Regions from separate parts of the Streptomyces sp. NBC_01546 genome, predicted to be linked through region 2. Evidence: riboswitches for the same ligand, from Rfam matches in the RefSeq annotation. Region 2 holds a riboswitch; the other holds the start of a gene.
The links. A riboswitch is a leader RNA that binds a small molecule or an ion and turns the genes downstream of it on or off. The one in region 2 is predicted to bind ZMP and ZTP.
Positions count from the first base shown of each region.

Region 1: it holds a riboswitch for ZMP and ZTP, as region 2 does, so the genes downstream of both, OHA89_RS08105 (bifunctional 5,10-methylenetetrahydrofolate dehydrogenase/5,10-methenyltetrahydrofolate cyclohydrolase) here and glyA (serine hydroxymethyltransferase) in region 2, are expected to answer to the same signal.

Region 1 is NZ_CP109379.1:1,693,113-1,700,517, reverse strand. Features, by position in the region: gene OHA89_RS08125 (ATP-binding protein) at 1-253, shown strand, start outside; gene OHA89_RS08120 (DUF2201 family putative metallopeptidase) at 250-2,064, shown strand; gene OHA89_RS08115 (RNA polymerase sigma factor) at 2,070-3,656, opposite strand; gene OHA89_RS08110 (class I SAM-dependent methyltransferase) at 3,873-4,634, opposite strand; ZMP/ZTP riboswitch at 4,692-4,786, shown strand; gene OHA89_RS08105 (bifunctional 5,10-methylenetetrahydrofolate dehydrogenase/5,10-methenyltetrahydrofolate cyclohydrolase) at 4,860-5,705, shown strand; gene OHA89_RS08100 (DUF6545 domain-containing protein) at 5,839-6,996, opposite strand; gene OHA89_RS08095 (NAD(P)/FAD-dependent oxidoreductase) at 6,993-7,405, opposite strand, start outside.
Region 2 is NZ_CP109379.1:3,427,396-3,434,800, forward strand. Features, by position in the region: gene trpS (tryptophan--tRNA ligase) at 1-717, opposite strand, end outside; gene glyA (serine hydroxymethyltransferase) at 1,002-2,270, opposite strand; ZMP/ZTP riboswitch at 2,305-2,395, opposite strand; gene rocD (ornithine--oxo-acid transaminase) at 2,505-3,710, shown strand; gene OHA89_RS15425 (glutathionylspermidine synthase family protein) at 3,728-4,918, opposite strand; gene OHA89_RS15430 (hypothetical protein) at 4,937-5,239, opposite strand; gene OHA89_RS15435 (hypothetical protein) at 5,355-6,188, shown strand; gene OHA89_RS15440 (PLP-dependent aminotransferase family protein) at 6,198-7,405, opposite strand, start outside.

The DNA.
Region 1 (7,405 bases), 1.7 Mb from region 2:
CCTCTACTACCTCGCCGAGGCCTTCCGAGGCCGGCTGCTCAAGGAGCTCCCGGCGCAGAAGGAACACGTCTCGCCCGCCCTGCGGCAGTCCGCGTACCGCTTCAAGTCGCTGCTCGTCCAGCTCGCCGAGATCTCCGTCGAGGTGGCCCAGACCGTCATCGCCGACGACGCCGACGGCCTGCCCGTACTCCCCTCCTGGTTCCTCGTCGAGGCCGCCCGGGACATGCCCCGGCTGGTCGAGGCCCGCCGGTGAGCGGCGCCCGCTCCCGCGGCAAGGCCGCCCCGCCGGACCCGGCCGCCGAGGCCTACGCCGCGGGACTCCTGCTGGTGAAGCGGAACCCGGCCTTCGCCGCCCTCGAGGTCGAGTTCTGCCGCCGCAAGAACTGCCGGCTGTGCCCGGCCGAGGGCCTGGCCGCCGTCGATTCCAACGGCCACGTCCACGCCCATCCCACCCGCCGGGCCGAGCCCGCCGAGTGGGCCTGGGCCCTCGCCCACTGCCTCCTGCACCTGGGCTTCGGCCACGTCCCGGCGGCCGAGGACCGCCACCGCGCCCAGCCCGACCCCTACGACCGGGCCGCGCGCTGCACGGTGGTCAACCGCTTCCTGCTCACCTTCCCGGCCGGCCGGGCCCCGGAGCACCTCCCCGCCGCGTACCCCGGCGGGGACGAGGAACAGCTGGCCGCCCGCTGGCGGCGGGACGGCATCCCGCCCGCCCTCGCCCTCTGCGGTACGGCGGGAGGCGAGTCCGACCAGTGGCTGCTGACGTGGCACCGCTCCAGCCTCAACCGGGTCCCCGACTGGCAGACGGCCTTCGCCGCCGCCCTGACCCGCAGTGTCTCCGCCGCCATGGACGTCGCGGGCGGCCGCCGCGACCGGATCACCGGCGAACGCGTGGCGCAGCGCCCCTGGGACCGCGCGCTCAGCTGGTTCGTCTCCTCGTACCCGCTGCTCGGCGGGCTGGCCGCCGGTCTGACCGTCGTCGCCGACGCCGAGCTGGCCCGCGCCCAGAACATCTCCGTCGCCGCCGTCAGTGCCACCGCCGGGGAGATCTACATCAACCCGCTGCGCACGTTCGGGGACGAGGAGTGGCGGTTCATCCTCGCCCACGAGATGCTGCACGCCGCCCTGCGCCACGGCGAGCGCCGCGGCGCCCGCGACCCGTACCTGCACAACGTCGCCGCCGACTACGTGGTCAACGGCTGGCTGGTGGAGATGGGCGTCGGCGAGATGCCCGAAGGGCTGCTCCACGACCCCGCGCTGCGGGACCTGTCAGTGGAGGAGGTCTACGACCGCATCACCACCGACCTGCGCCGCATGCGCCGCCTCGCCACCCTGCGCGGCAAGGGCCTCGGGGACATCCTGGGCGAGCCGCTGCCCCACCCGGGGAGCGGCCCGTACACGGACCTCGACGAGTTCTACCGGCGCGGCCTGGTCCAGGGCTTCGACCTGCACGCGTACGGGGAGCGCGGCCTGCTGCCCGCCGGTCTGATCCAGGAGATCCGGGCGCTCGCCCACCCGCCGGTGCCCTGGGACGCCCGGCTCGCCCGCTGGTTCGACGAGTACGTGCCGCGGCCCGTGCCCGTACGGTCCTACGCCCGCCCGGCGCGCCGCCAGGCCTCCACCCCGGACATCCCCCGCGCGGGCCGTTGCTTCCCGCCCGAGGAGGTGGCCCGCTGCACCTTCGGAGTGGTGCTCGACACCTCGGGGTCGATGGACAGCGCCCTGCTCGGCAAGGCGCTGGGCGCCATCGCCTCGTACGCCGAAGCCCGCGACGTACCGGCGGCACGCGTCGTCTTCTGCGACGCGGCGCCGTACGACGCGGGCTATCTGCCCCCGGGTGAGATCGCGGGCCGGGTGAAGGTGCGAGGCCGGGGCGGGACCGTACTGCAACCGGGCATCGACCTGCTGCAGCGGGCGGAGGACTTCCCGCCCGGGGCCCCGGTGCTGGTGATCACGGACGGGTGGTGCGACACCCTGCGGATCCGGCGCGAGCACGCCTATCTGGTTCCGCAGGGTGCCTCCCTGCCGTTCACGCCACGAGGGCCCGTCTTCCGGCTGGCCTGACCGGTTTAGTCCAGGTAGTCGCGCAGCACCTGCGAACGCGACGGGTGGCGCAGCTTCGACATGGTCTTGGACTCGATCTGGCGGATGCGCTCACGGGTGACCCCGTACACGCGGCCGATCTCGTCCAGGGTCTTCGGCTGGCCGTCGTTGAGGCCGTAGCGCATGGAGACCACGCCCGCCTCGCGCTCGGAGAGCGTGCCCAGGATGGACTGGAGCTGCTCCTGGAGGAAGGTGAAGGAGACCGCGTCCGCGGGCACGACCGCCTCGGAGTCCTCGATGAGGTCACCGAACTCGCTGTCGCCCTCCTCACCCAGGGGGGTGTGCAGGGAGATCGGCTCGCGGCCGTACTTCTGGACCTCGATGACCTTCTCGGGGGTCATGTCGAGTTCCTTGCCCAGCTCCTCCGGGGTGGGCTCGCGGCCCAGGTCCTGGAGCATCTGGCGCTGCACGCGGGCGAGCTTGTTGATGATCTCGACCATGTGCACCGGGATGCGGATGGTGCGCGACTGGTCGGCCATGGCACGCGTGATCGCCTGCCGGATCCACCAGGTCGCATACGTGGAGAACTTGAAGCCCTTGGTGTAGTCGAACTTCTCCACGGCGCGGATCAGGCCGACGTTGCCCTCCTGGATCAGGTCCAGGAAGAGCATGCCGCGGCCGGTGTAGCGCTTGGCGAGGGAGACCACGAGGCGGAGGTTGGCCTCCAGCAGGTGGTTCTTCGCACGGCGGCCGTCCTCGACCAGGATCTCCAGCTCGCGCTTGAAGGCGGGCTTGTGGTCCTCCTCCTCTTCGAGCTTGTACTCGGAGAACAGGCCCGCCTCGATGCGCTTGGCGAGCTCGACCTCCTGCTCGGCGTTGAGGAGCGGCACCTTGCCGATGAGCTTGAGGTAGTCCTTGACGGGGTCGGCGGTGGCACCGGCCACCATGACCGTCTGCGCCGGGGCGTCGTCCTCGTCGTCGTCGGACAGCACGAAGCCCTGGGTGCCGCCGGCCTTGGGAGTCTCCTCCTCGGCCTCGTCGGCGAGGTCCTCGGCTGCCCAGTCCTCGCCCTCGGCCGCGGGGGTCTCGCCCTCGTCGGCGTCCTTGGCGCTGGTCTTCTTCGCCGCCGTCTTCTTGGTGGCGGTCTTCTTCGCGGCGGTCGCGGTCTTCTTGACCGTCCGCTTCTTCGGCTCGGCGGCGGCCTCGGCCGTCGCCTCGTCCTCGGTGGCGGGGGCCGACGGAGCGGATATCGCCGCAGCGGTGGCCGGGGCGGCGGCCGAGGCCTTGCGCGCGCCGATGGGGCGCGGCGCCGCGGCGGCCTTCTTGGCCACGGTGCGGGCGGGGGCGGCGGCTGCCTTGCGGGGCTTCTTGGCGGCAGCCTTGGTGGCGGGGGCGGCGCTGACGTGGAGGGCGACACCCTCCTCGTCCAGGACCTGGTTCAGGCTGCGCAGGACCCGCTTCCACTGGTCCACCGGGATGCGGCCGGCCTCGAAGGCCTGGCGCACGTCGTCACCGTTGATGTGACCCTGCTCGCGGCCGCGCTCGACGAGCGCGACGAGGGCCTCCGATTCGGCGATCTCCGGAGGGAACGTACGGGACGGGCTGAGCGACACAAGGAGCCTCTCGTTGCGAACAGATATGGGGTGGGCGGGACATCATCGCGCGGACTCGGGAAACAGACCCGAGGGGGGTCTGTATTCCGGGGCCGCGCGAGGACACCTGTCGGTTCATCGCATGCCCGAGTCGATTCGTTACGCGCTGAATTGAGTGACCTGCGCCACGCTGTGGCCGCGCAACCTAATCGGCGTGGATCCGTCCGCCCTCATTCGTCATCCCGTTTTGCGGGCTTCGATGAGGAAGCGGGCGGTGTGCGCGACGAACGGGCCTTCGTGTTCGATCTGTTCGTGCAGCTCGCGCAACCGGTCCCGGTACTGCCCGACCGTGAAGCCGGGCACCATCCAGATCACCTTCCGGAGAAAGTAGATCACGGCTCCGATGTCGTGGAACTCCGTGCGCAGCCGTTCCGAGCGCAGATCGACGACTTCGAGGCCGGCTTTGGTGGCGTCGGTCACCGCGTCGTCGGGGTGCCGGCCGCGCCGGATCTCCTCCGGCTGCGGGCCGAGGAAGAACTCGACCAGCTCGAAGACGCTCGCCGGACCGACCTGCTGGGACAGGTACGTGCCGCCGGGCCGCAGGACCCGCGCGATCTCGTCCCACCAGATGGTCACCGGGTGCCGGCTGGTGACCAGCTCGAAGGCCTCGTCGCCGAAGGGCAGCGGCGGCTCGTCTGCGTCGGCGACCACCACCGCGCCCAGCGGGTGCAGCAGCCGGGTCGCCCGCTCGATGTTCGGCGGCCAGGACTCGGTGGCCGCCATCAGCGGGGGCAGGGGCCCCGCCCCGGCCAGCACCTCACCGCCGCCGGTCTGGATGTCCAGCGCGGACCGGACACGGGCCAGGCGCTCGCCGAGCAGCCCCTGGTAGCCCCAGGACGGGCGCTGCTCGGTGGCCCGGCCGTCGAGCCAGGAGAAGTCCCAGCCCTCCACGGAAACCGACTCGGCCTCTGCGACAAGATGGTCGAAAGTGCGCGTCATGCATTGATCGTCGCAGGTCGGACCCAGGCGAACCACCGGATATGTCGACTACAGTGGTCGGCGGGCCGTGACTGGCGTTCGGGTGGATCACCACCGGGGAGCGGCCCGGCGTACGTGTCGTACGCCGACTGCCGCGCGCCTGGGCGAACCGCGAACCGCGATACGCAGCGACGTTCAGGAGACCCCGTGACGACTGCCCAGACTGCCACTGCCTCTGCCCAGCTGATGGACGGCACCGCCCTCGCCCGCCGCATCTCGGAGCAGACCGCCGCCTACGCGGCCAAGATCACCGAGCGCACCGGCACCGCGCCCTGTCTCGCGACCGTGCTGGTCGGTGAGGACCCCGCCTCCGTCACCTACGTGCGCATGAAGCAGAACCGTTGCGCCAAGGCCGGGATCACCTCCCGCCACGTGGAGCTGCCGGCCGAGACCACCACCGAGGAACTGGTCGCCACCCTCACCGCGCTCTCCGAGGACCCGGAGATCAGCGGCATCCTGCTCCAGCACCCCGTCCCGCACCACATCGACGAGCGCGCCGCCTTCGAGGCCATCGCCCCCGGCAAGGACGTCGACGGCGTCACCATGCACTCCTTCGCCGCCATGGGCTTCGGCCTGCCGGGCTTCGTCTCCTGCACCCCCGGCGGCATCATGCGCCTGCTCGCCGCCTACGACGTGGACCTCACCGGCAAGCACGCCGTGGTCGTCGGCCGCAGCGCGATCCTGGGCAAGCCGGCCGGGATGCTGCTGCTGGAGCAGAACGCCACCGTCACCTACTGCCACTCCCGCACCCGGGACCTTCCCTCGATCGTGCGCCAGGCCGACGTGCTGGTCGCCGCCGTGGGCAAGGCCGAGTTCATCCGCGGCGAGGACATCAAGCCGGGCGCCGTGGTCCTGGACGCCGGGTACAACGAGGGCAACGTCGGCGACGTGCACTTCGAGTCCGCCGCCGCCCGCGCCTCGCTGATCACGCCGGTACCGGGCGGGGTCGGCCCGATGACCATCGCCGTGCTGCTGGAGCAGACCGTCCAGGCCGCCGCCGCGCAGGCCGGGCTGGCCCTCGCGGACCTCTGAGTCCCCTGAGAGCCGAACGCCCCGGGCCCTTGGGCCCGGGGCGCCGTGCTGTGCCGGAGCGGGTGCCGCGGCGGGTGCCGCGTATCCTGCGATAACGGGCCGGAAGACCGATCCGTGCCCCTTGCCCCGGGGCTCAGGTCCCCGCCGTGGCCGCCTCACGGGCCGCGGCGACGATGGGGGAGGTCTGGAACTCCCGGGCCAGGGCGTCCAGCGGTCCGCTGCCCAGCCGGTACGGGTCCGGGTGCCCGCCCTGCCCGGCGGCCGCCCTGCGCCGGCAGGCCGCGGCGAGCATGGCCGCGTCCGCGACCACGGCCGCCCGGGCCTCGCTCAGGCCTTGCCCGCGCGCCGCCTCGTACGCCGTGAGCCGCACGGCGGGGTCGAACCAGGAGGCCAGCGCCAGGATGCCGTCGTCGATGACGGACTCGCGGTGGATGAGGCGGATCCCGACCGGTGACCACCAGGCCAGCGGCACGGTCCGTACCCGGGCGGCCGCGCATCCGCGCAGCGCCTTCCACAGCGGATGCAGCCGCCGGTACCGGCTGAAGTCCTGCCAGGCCGCCGACCCGCCGGCCAGCGGGACCAGGAACCCCGCACCGATCATCAGGGCCGCCCCGGAGGCCAGCCACAGGGCCAGGTCCGCCGAGACCACCCAGTCCCGGCCGGCCCAGCGGGCCGCCACCGAGGCCCACTTCGCCCCGAGGTAGGTCAGGTCCAGCAGCCCGCCGAACACGATCAGCGCCAGCCCGGTGCGCAGCGGGCGCAGCGATCGGTCCGCGTGCCACAGCCACTTCCCGCACAGCAGGGTCAGCGCCGAGGTTCCGACGGTGTGGGCCAGCAGGAAGCAGACGACCATCTCGCGGATCCACGGCGTCGTGGCGTAGTACGTGTCCAGGTCCCGGACCCGTTCCACCGGCGCGTCGCCGATCACGAACAGCACGACGATCGCCACGGTCGCCGCGCCGTACGTGGCCACGGTAAGCCGGGTGGCCCGCCGCACGGTCGCGGGCGGGCCGCCGCGCCACTGCAGGACCAGTACCACGCACGTCCCCGAGAAGACGGTGATCAGACCGAAAACCAGCGGCGCGGAGAAGTTGACCACGCCGGTGAGCCGGTTGACCTTGGAGATCGTCGACGGCGACGCCAGGAACGTGAGGGGGGCGCCCACGACCAGCAGCGCGCACGCGGCCCGGATCAGGGGCTGGTCCCAGTCCCTGCGCAGCGTCGGCGCCTTGATCAGCAGAGCCAGGATCATGACGGATCCCGGCAGGTAGAGCAGGAGTCCGCCGCTCACCGGGCCTGTCCGACGGGGTCGGCCGGGCCGACCGGGTCCGACGGGTCCACCGGGTCCACCGGGTCCACAGGGCCCGTCACGGGTCCGGACGGGCCGGGCACCGGGCCGAGCCCGGCGACGGCCCGCTCGGCGGCGGTGAGGGGCGGCGCCTTGAGAGCGTCCCGGTCAGAGGCGCGCAGGACGTGCCAGACCACCGGAGGGCTGAGCCAGTGGGTGGGCGCGCTGCTCATGGTGAGCACCTTGAACAGGGCGGCGGTGAGCGCCTCGTGGGTGGTGGCCCCCGTCATCAGCCGGTTGACGTAGGCGTTGAGCAGGCCGGTTCCGGCGCGCGGCTTCATCCCGGTGGCCCCCGGGTACAGGATGTCCTGCGAGGTGGCGAGCTCCCAGGCGGTGCTCACCTGGGGGGCGA
Region 2 (7,405 bases):
GGCGTCGAAGCGGATCTCGGCTTCGGCGTCGGTGACCGCGCTCTTGATCTTCTTCTCGGTGACCTTGGGCTCGTCGAGGAGGTTGACCAGGCCCTTGGGGGACGACGCGGACTTCGACATCTTGATCGCCGGGTCCTGGAGGTCGTAGATCTTCGCGACCTCCTTGACGATGTGCGCGGCGGGCAGCGTGAAGGTCTGGCCGAAGCGCTGGTTGAAGCGCTCGGCCAGGTCGCGGGTCAGCTCGATGTGCTGGCGCTGGTCCTCGCCGACGGGGACCGAGTTCGCCTGGTAGAGCAGGATGTCGGCGACCTGGAGGATCGGGTACGTGAACAGGCCGACGGTGGCGTTGTTGACGCCGCCCTTGGCGGACTTGTCCTTGAACTGGGTCATCCGGCTGGCCTCGCCGAAGCCCGTGATGCAGTTCATGACCCAGCCGAGCTGTGCGTGCTCGGGCACGTGGCTCTGGATGAAGAGCGTGCAGCGCTCGGGGTCCAGGCCGGCGGCTAGCAGCTGCGCGGCGGAGAGGCGGGTGTTCGCGCGGAGATCCTTCGGATCCTGCGGCATGGTGATCGCGTGCAGGTCGACGACCATGTAGAACGCGTCGTGCGTCTCCTGGAGGGCGACGTACTGGCGGATGGCTCCGAGGTAGTTCCCGAGGTGGAACGAACCGGAGGTGGGCTGGATGCCGGAGAGCGCGCGAGGACGATCAGAAGCCATGGCTTCATTCTCTCAGGTGCGGGGGCGGGCTCGGGCCCGCCGCTGGCCGGATCCTTCCGGGTCGCACCGGGCCGCGCCGTGCCGCGCCGGGGTACCGGGCAGTAGCGGCCCGTCCGGATCCCACCCCGGCCGAGCGACCGATTTCCCCGCGCCTCGATCGCCGGGCGGGCTGATTGCCGCGCAGCGGCAAATCCAGCCCCGCCTGGGGGCCCCTCCCGGCGGTAGCTGGGGGAGTTTGAGGCGCGGGGGTCTGGGGGCGGAGCCCCCAGCGGCCGGGCCGCGGGTCAGGACAGGGGGAGGCCCGGGGCCGGGAAGGCCGACATCAGGGCCGTGACCTCGGCGCGGACCACGGCCAGCGCCGACTCGTCGGCCTTGGCGGCGGCGTCGACCGCCCGCGCGATCCAGTCCGCGACCTGCGGCATGTGCTCCGTCGACAGGCCGCGGGACGTCAGCGACGGCGTACCGATCCGGATCCCGGACGGATCGAACGGCTTGCGCGTGTCGAACGGCACCGTGTTGTAGTTCACCACGATCCCCGCCCGGTCCAGCGCCTTCGCCGCGACCTTGCCCGGCACGTCCTTGCCCGTCAGGTCGATCAGGATCAGGTGGTTGTCCGTACCGCCCGACACCAGGTCGAAGCCCCGCTCCAGCAGGGCCTGCGCCAGGGCCTTGGCGTTGGCCACGACCGCGTGCGCGTACGAGACGAACGCCGGCTGCGCCGCCTCGTGCAGCGCCACCGCGATTCCGGCCGTCGTCTGGTTGTGCGGACCGCCCTGGAGACCGGGGAAGACGGCCTTGTCGATGGCCTTCGCGTGCTCCTCGCGGCACATCAGCATCGCGCCGCGCGGCCCGCGCAGCGTCTTGTGCGTGGTCGTCGAGATCACGTCCACGTGACCCGCCGGGGACGGGTGCGCCCCGCCCGCGATCAGGCCCGCGATGTGGGCCACGTCCGCGACCAGGACCGAGCCCGCCTCCTCGGCGATCGAGGCGAAGGCCGCGAAGTCGATCGTGCGCGGCAGCGCCGTGCCACCACAGAAGATGATCTTCGGCCGCTCCGCCAGTGCCTGGTCGCGCACCGCGTCGTAGTCGATCAGGCCGGTGCCGGGCCGGACGCCGTACTGGACGCCCCGGAACCAGGAGCCCGTCGCCGAGACGCCCCAGCCGTGGGTCAGGTGCCCGCCCATCGGCAGCGCCATGCCCATCACCGTGTCGCCCGGCTTGGCGAAGGCCAGGTAGACGGCCAGGTTCGCGGGCGAGCCGGAGTACGGCTGGACGTTGGCGTGCTCCACCCCGAACAGGCCCTTCGCCCGCTCGACGGCGAGGGCCTCGACGCGGTCGATGTTCTGCTGGCCCTCGTAGTAGCGGCGGCCCGGGTAGCCCTCGCTGTACTTGTTCTGGAGCACCGTGCCGGAGGCCTCGAGGACGGCGGCGGACACGTAGTTCTCACTGGGGATCAGGCGCAGGGTCTCGGCCTGCAGGGTTTCCTCCGCCGCGACGAAGGACGCCAGCTCGGGGTCGGTCGCGGACAGGGCGGGATGGCGGCTCGCGGACATGGCGGGCTCCTCCGGGGTCGATGTGATCGGTACCCCGCGAGGCCCAGGCGAGCGGCCCTGTGTGCGGTCCAGCGCGCACGACTCCCCCGGAGTTCGTTCTCCGTACGCCAGTCGCCGTGCGTACCGACCACCTTAGCGGGCGCGCCACGAGAAAGGTTTCTCCGTCCTGTATACGAGCGAGGATGGACAGTGACGCCACCCTCGTCACAGGCCTGACGGACGATCGGAGACCCCGTGTCGAAAACTTCTGATGCAATCCGCTCCGCCGACGCGCACAGCGCGCACAACTATCACCCGCTGCCCGTCGTCGTCGCTTCCGCGGACGGCGCGTGGATGACCGACGTGGAGGGCCGCCGGTACCTGGACATGCTCGCCGGCTACTCGGCGCTCAACTTCGGCCACGGCAACCGCCGTCTGCTCGACGCCGCCCGCGCCCAGCTGGAGCGGGTCACGCTCACCTCGCGGGCCTTCTTCCACGACCGCTTCGCCGACTTCTGCACCGAACTCGCGTCGCTGTGCGGCAAGGAGATGGTGCTGCCCATGAACACGGGCGCGGAGGCCGTGGAGACGGCCGTGAAGACCGCCCGCAAGTGGGGTTACGAGGTCAAGGGCGTCCCGGACGGCCACGCCAAGATCGTGGTCGCCGCCGACAACTTCCACGGCCGGACGACGACCATCGTCTCCTTCTCCACGGACCACGAATCGCGCGACCACTTCGGTCCGTACACGCCGGGCTTCGAGATCGTCCCGTACGGGGACCTCACCGCGCTGGCCCACGCCGTCACCGAGAACACGGTCGCCGTCCTGCTGGAGCCGATCCAGGGCGAGGCGGGGGTGCTGGTGCCGCCCGCCGGGTACCTGAGCGGCGTACGGGAGCTCACGCGCGAGCGGAACGTCCTGTTCATGGCGGACGAGATCCAGTCGGGGCTGGGCCGGACCGGCAAGACCTTCGCGTGCGAGCACGAGGGGGTCGTCCCCGACGTGTACATCCTCGGCAAGGCCCTCGGCGGCGGGGTGGTGCCCGTATCGGCCGTGGTCGCCGACCGGGACGTGCTCGGGGTGTTCCGGCCGGGCGAGCACGGGTCCACCTTCGGCGGGAACCCGCTGGCCTGCGCCGTCGCCCTGGAGGTCATCGCGATGCTGAAGACCGGCGAGTACCAGCAGCGCGCCACCGAGCTCGGCGACCACCTGCACCGGGAGCTGAACCTGCTGGTCGGCGGGGGTGCGGTGACCGCCGTACGGGGGCGGGGGCTGTGGGCGGGCGTGGACATCGACCCGTCGCGCGGGACCGGACGGCAGATCTCCGAGAAGCTGATGGAACTGGGCGTGCTGGTGAAGGACACCCACGGGTCGACGATCCGCATCGCCCCGCCGCTGGTGATCAGCAAGGAGGACCTGGACTGGGGGCTGGACCAGCTCAGGTCTCTCCTGGCCGCCTGATCAGAGGATGCCGTTCCCTACAAGATGACGTGGGGCAGGAAGCGGGCGTACTCGTCCGTGACCGGCCCCGCCGATTCGCGGATGCCGAGCCCCGCCGCCTCGTCCTCGACGACCCACGCGCCGAGCACCACCCGGTTGCCGTCGAAGTCGGGCAGCGGGGCCAGGCCCTGGAAGCAGTACCGCTCGTCGTCCAGCGCCGCGAACGGCTCGCCGCCGGGTTCGTGAAGGGTGACCCCGGCGCCCTCGCGGCCCAGCAGCGGCTTGGCGACGTAACCGCCCTCGTCGGCCAGCTCGCGCGGGCCGTCGAGGTAGGCGGGCAGCAGGTTGGGGTGTTCCGGGAAGAGCTCCCACAGGATCGCGAGCAGCGCCTTGTTGGACAGCAGCATCTTCCACAGCGGCTCGATCCAGCAGGTGGTACCGGAGCCGCCGCCGTGGTCGTAGGTGCCGAGGACCTGGGGGCCGAACTGGTCCGTGGCCAGCCACTCCCAGGGGTAGAGCTTGAAGCAGCTGCGGATGAAGCGGAGCTTCTCGTCAACGAAGCGGCCGGACAGGCTGTCCCACCCGATCTGCTCGACGGAAAGGGCCTGGGTGTCCAGGCCCGCCTGCTCGGCGGTCTCCTGGAGGTAGGCGACCGTCATCAGGTCCTCGCCGAGCTCGTCCGTCTCGGAGTGCGCGAAGTGCAGCGGGCCGGGCGGCAGCAGCTCGGCCTGCCGGCGCCAGGCGTCGACGAGGCGTTCGTGGAGGGAGTTCCACTGGTCGGCGCCGGGGAAGCGCTCCTCCATCCAGAACCACTGCGGACTGGCCGCCTCCACCAGGGAGGTCGGGGTGTCGGCGTTGTACTCCAGCATCTTGGCCGGGCTGCCGGTGCCGTCGTAGCGCAGGTCGAAACGGCCGTAGAGGGAGGGCTGTTCGGCACGGCGGCGCCAGGACTCGGCGATCAGCGCGGCCAGTTTGGGGTCGGTGATGCCGAGGTCGGCGAAGCGGTCGTGCTCGACGATGTGCGCGGCAGCGGCCAGGCACATGGCGTGCAGTTCCTCGACCACGTTCTCCAGCGCCTCCACCTCGGGGAGGGAGAAGGAGTAGTACGCGCTCTCGTCCCAGTAGGGGCGCAGGGAGTCGTCGGGGTAGCGGGTGAGGGGGTAGATCAGCCCCTGTTCCTCGACGGTCTTCTGCCAGTCGGGGCGGGGCTCGATGGTGTGCCGCTTCATGTGCTTCTTGCCTGTTCCTCAGCCGCCGCTGGAGCCGGAGCTGGAGTGGCCGCCGATGCCGCCGCGGGTGACGGCGGACTTGTCGAAGCTGCCGCCGGTGACCTTGCCGGACCGGACGGAGCCGCCGTAGTAGTACGCGCCGGTGCCGCCGCTCTTGCACTCCTTGTTGTTCAGGTGTTCCAGCGTGGAGCGGGACGCGCAGCGCTTGTCCGGCTCGTTGCTGCTGCCGCAGGCCACGAGTGTGGCCGCGAGCAGGCCCATGCCGCCGAGCGCGACGGCGCCCGAGCGCATACGGCGCGTGTTGGTGCTGCTGCTGTCCATGTCTGCTGCTCCCCTAGGCCCTGGCGTGCTCCCGACAGACTAGAGCGGGGCCCCGGGCCGATGGAATCCGGCCGTCGTGAGATCCGTGACCTAGAGTCAGTTCGTGCTCATTGGGATGATTTGCGCGCTCGGTGCGGCGATCTGTTTCGGCACGGCATCCGTTCTGCAGGCGGTGGCGGCGCGGGCCGCGGAGCCGGGGACGGGGTCCGGGGTGGACCCGGCGCTGTTGATGCGGGCGCTGCGGCAATGGCGATATCTCGCCGGTCTGGGCCTGGACGCGGTGGGCTTCGTCCTCCAGATCATCGCGCTGCGCCACATCCCGATCTACGCGGTGGGGGCCGCGCTGGCCGCGAGTCTGGCCGTGACGGCCGTGGTCGCGTCCCGGCTGCTGAAGGTCCGGCTGTCGCGGACGGAGTGGGGCGCGGTGTGGGTGGTGTGCGCGGGGCTGCTGATGCTGGGGCTGGCCTCCGGCGAGGAGGGCTCGGGGACCGGGTCACTCGCGCTGGAGCTGGGGCTGCTGGTGGTGGCGGGGCTGGTGCTGCTGGTCGGGATGGTGGCGGGCCGGCTCCCGGACGGGCCGCGGGCGCTGGTCCTGGGCCTGGCCGCGGGGACGGGCTTCGGGGTGGTGGAGGTCTCGGTGCGGCTCATCGATTCCTTCTGGGACCTGCGGGACCCCGCCCTGTACGCACTGCTGCTGGGCGGCGGCGCGGCCTTCCTGCTGCTCACCTCGGCGCTCCAGCGCGGCTCGGTGACAGCGGCGACGGCCGGGCTGGTGCTGGGCGAGACGATCGGCCCGGCGGTGGTGGGCGTGGTCTGGCTCGGCGACCGCACCCGCGAGGGCCTGGCCTGGCTGGCGATCCTCGGCTTCGTCGTGGCGATCGCCGGATCCCTGGCCCTGGCCCGCTTCGGCGAGCCGCCGGAGGTCGCGGAACCGCTGCCGACGCCGTGACCACGCCTCCTACGGCAACGCCGCGGAGAGGGCCGCCAAGGTCGGCGCCCACGCGCTGTCCGACGGAGTCCCGTAGCCGACGACCAGGGCGTCGCGCGGCGGAAGGTCCGCCTCCGGGTGGCGGAACGCGGGCAGGCCCTCCAGGGACAGGTCCTGCCAGGCCGCCGACTGGAGCAACGAGCGCTCCGTCCCCGCCGGAAGGTCCAGCACCGCGTGCAGCCCCGCCGCGATCCCCGACACCCCGACCCGGTCGCCGACGGCCGCCACCAGCTCGTCCCGGCGGCGCCGGTAGCGCAGGCGCATGCCGCGCACGTGGCGGTCGTACGCCCCCGAGGTGATGAACTCCGCCAGCGTGAGCTGGTCCAGCGCGCTGGAGGTCCGGTCGCTCACGCCCTTGGCGGCCGCGACCTCGTCCAGCAGCCCCGGCGGGACCACCATCCAGCCCATCCGCAGCCCGGGCGCCAGCGACTTGCTGGCCGTGCCCAGGTACACCACCCGGTCCGGATCCAGTCCCTGCAGGGCTCCCACCGGCTGGCGGTCGTAGCGGAACTCCCCGTCGTAGTCGTCCTCCAGGATCAGCCCGCCGGTGGTCCGGGCCCAGTCGACCGCCGCCGCCCGGCGGGCCGGGGTCAGGGCGGAGCCCGTCGGGAACTGGTGCGCCGGGGTCAGCAGGACGGCGCCCGCCCCGGCGCCCAGCTCGTCCGTACGGGCCCCGTCCCCGTCCACCCCCAGCGGCCGGGTCCGCAGGCCCGCCCGCGTGAGCAGGTTCCGGTGGACGTCCAGGCCGTACCCCTCCACCGCCATCTCCCGCACCCGCCGCGCCCGCAGCACCCGGGCCAGCAGGGTCAGCGCGTGCGCGAAGCCGGCGCACAGCACGATCCGCTCCGGGTCCGCGTACACCCCGCGCGCCCGCGCCAGGTAGCCGGTCAGCGCCTCCCGCAGCTCGGGTCGGCCGCGGCCGTCGGCCCCGTACCCGAAGGCCTCGTTCGGCGCGTCGGTCAGTGCCCGCCGGGCCGCCGACAGCCAGGCCGCACGCGGGAAGCCGCTCAGGTCCGGGGAGCCGGGCATCAGGCTGTACGAGAGCCCGCGGCGCGCGGGATGCCGTACGCGGGCGGGCGCCGCGGCCCGGCGCGGCCTCGCCCGCTCCGCGACCCTGGTGCCGGAACCCTGGCGGGCCGTCAGCCAGCCCTCGGCGACGAGTTCGGCGTAGGCCTCCG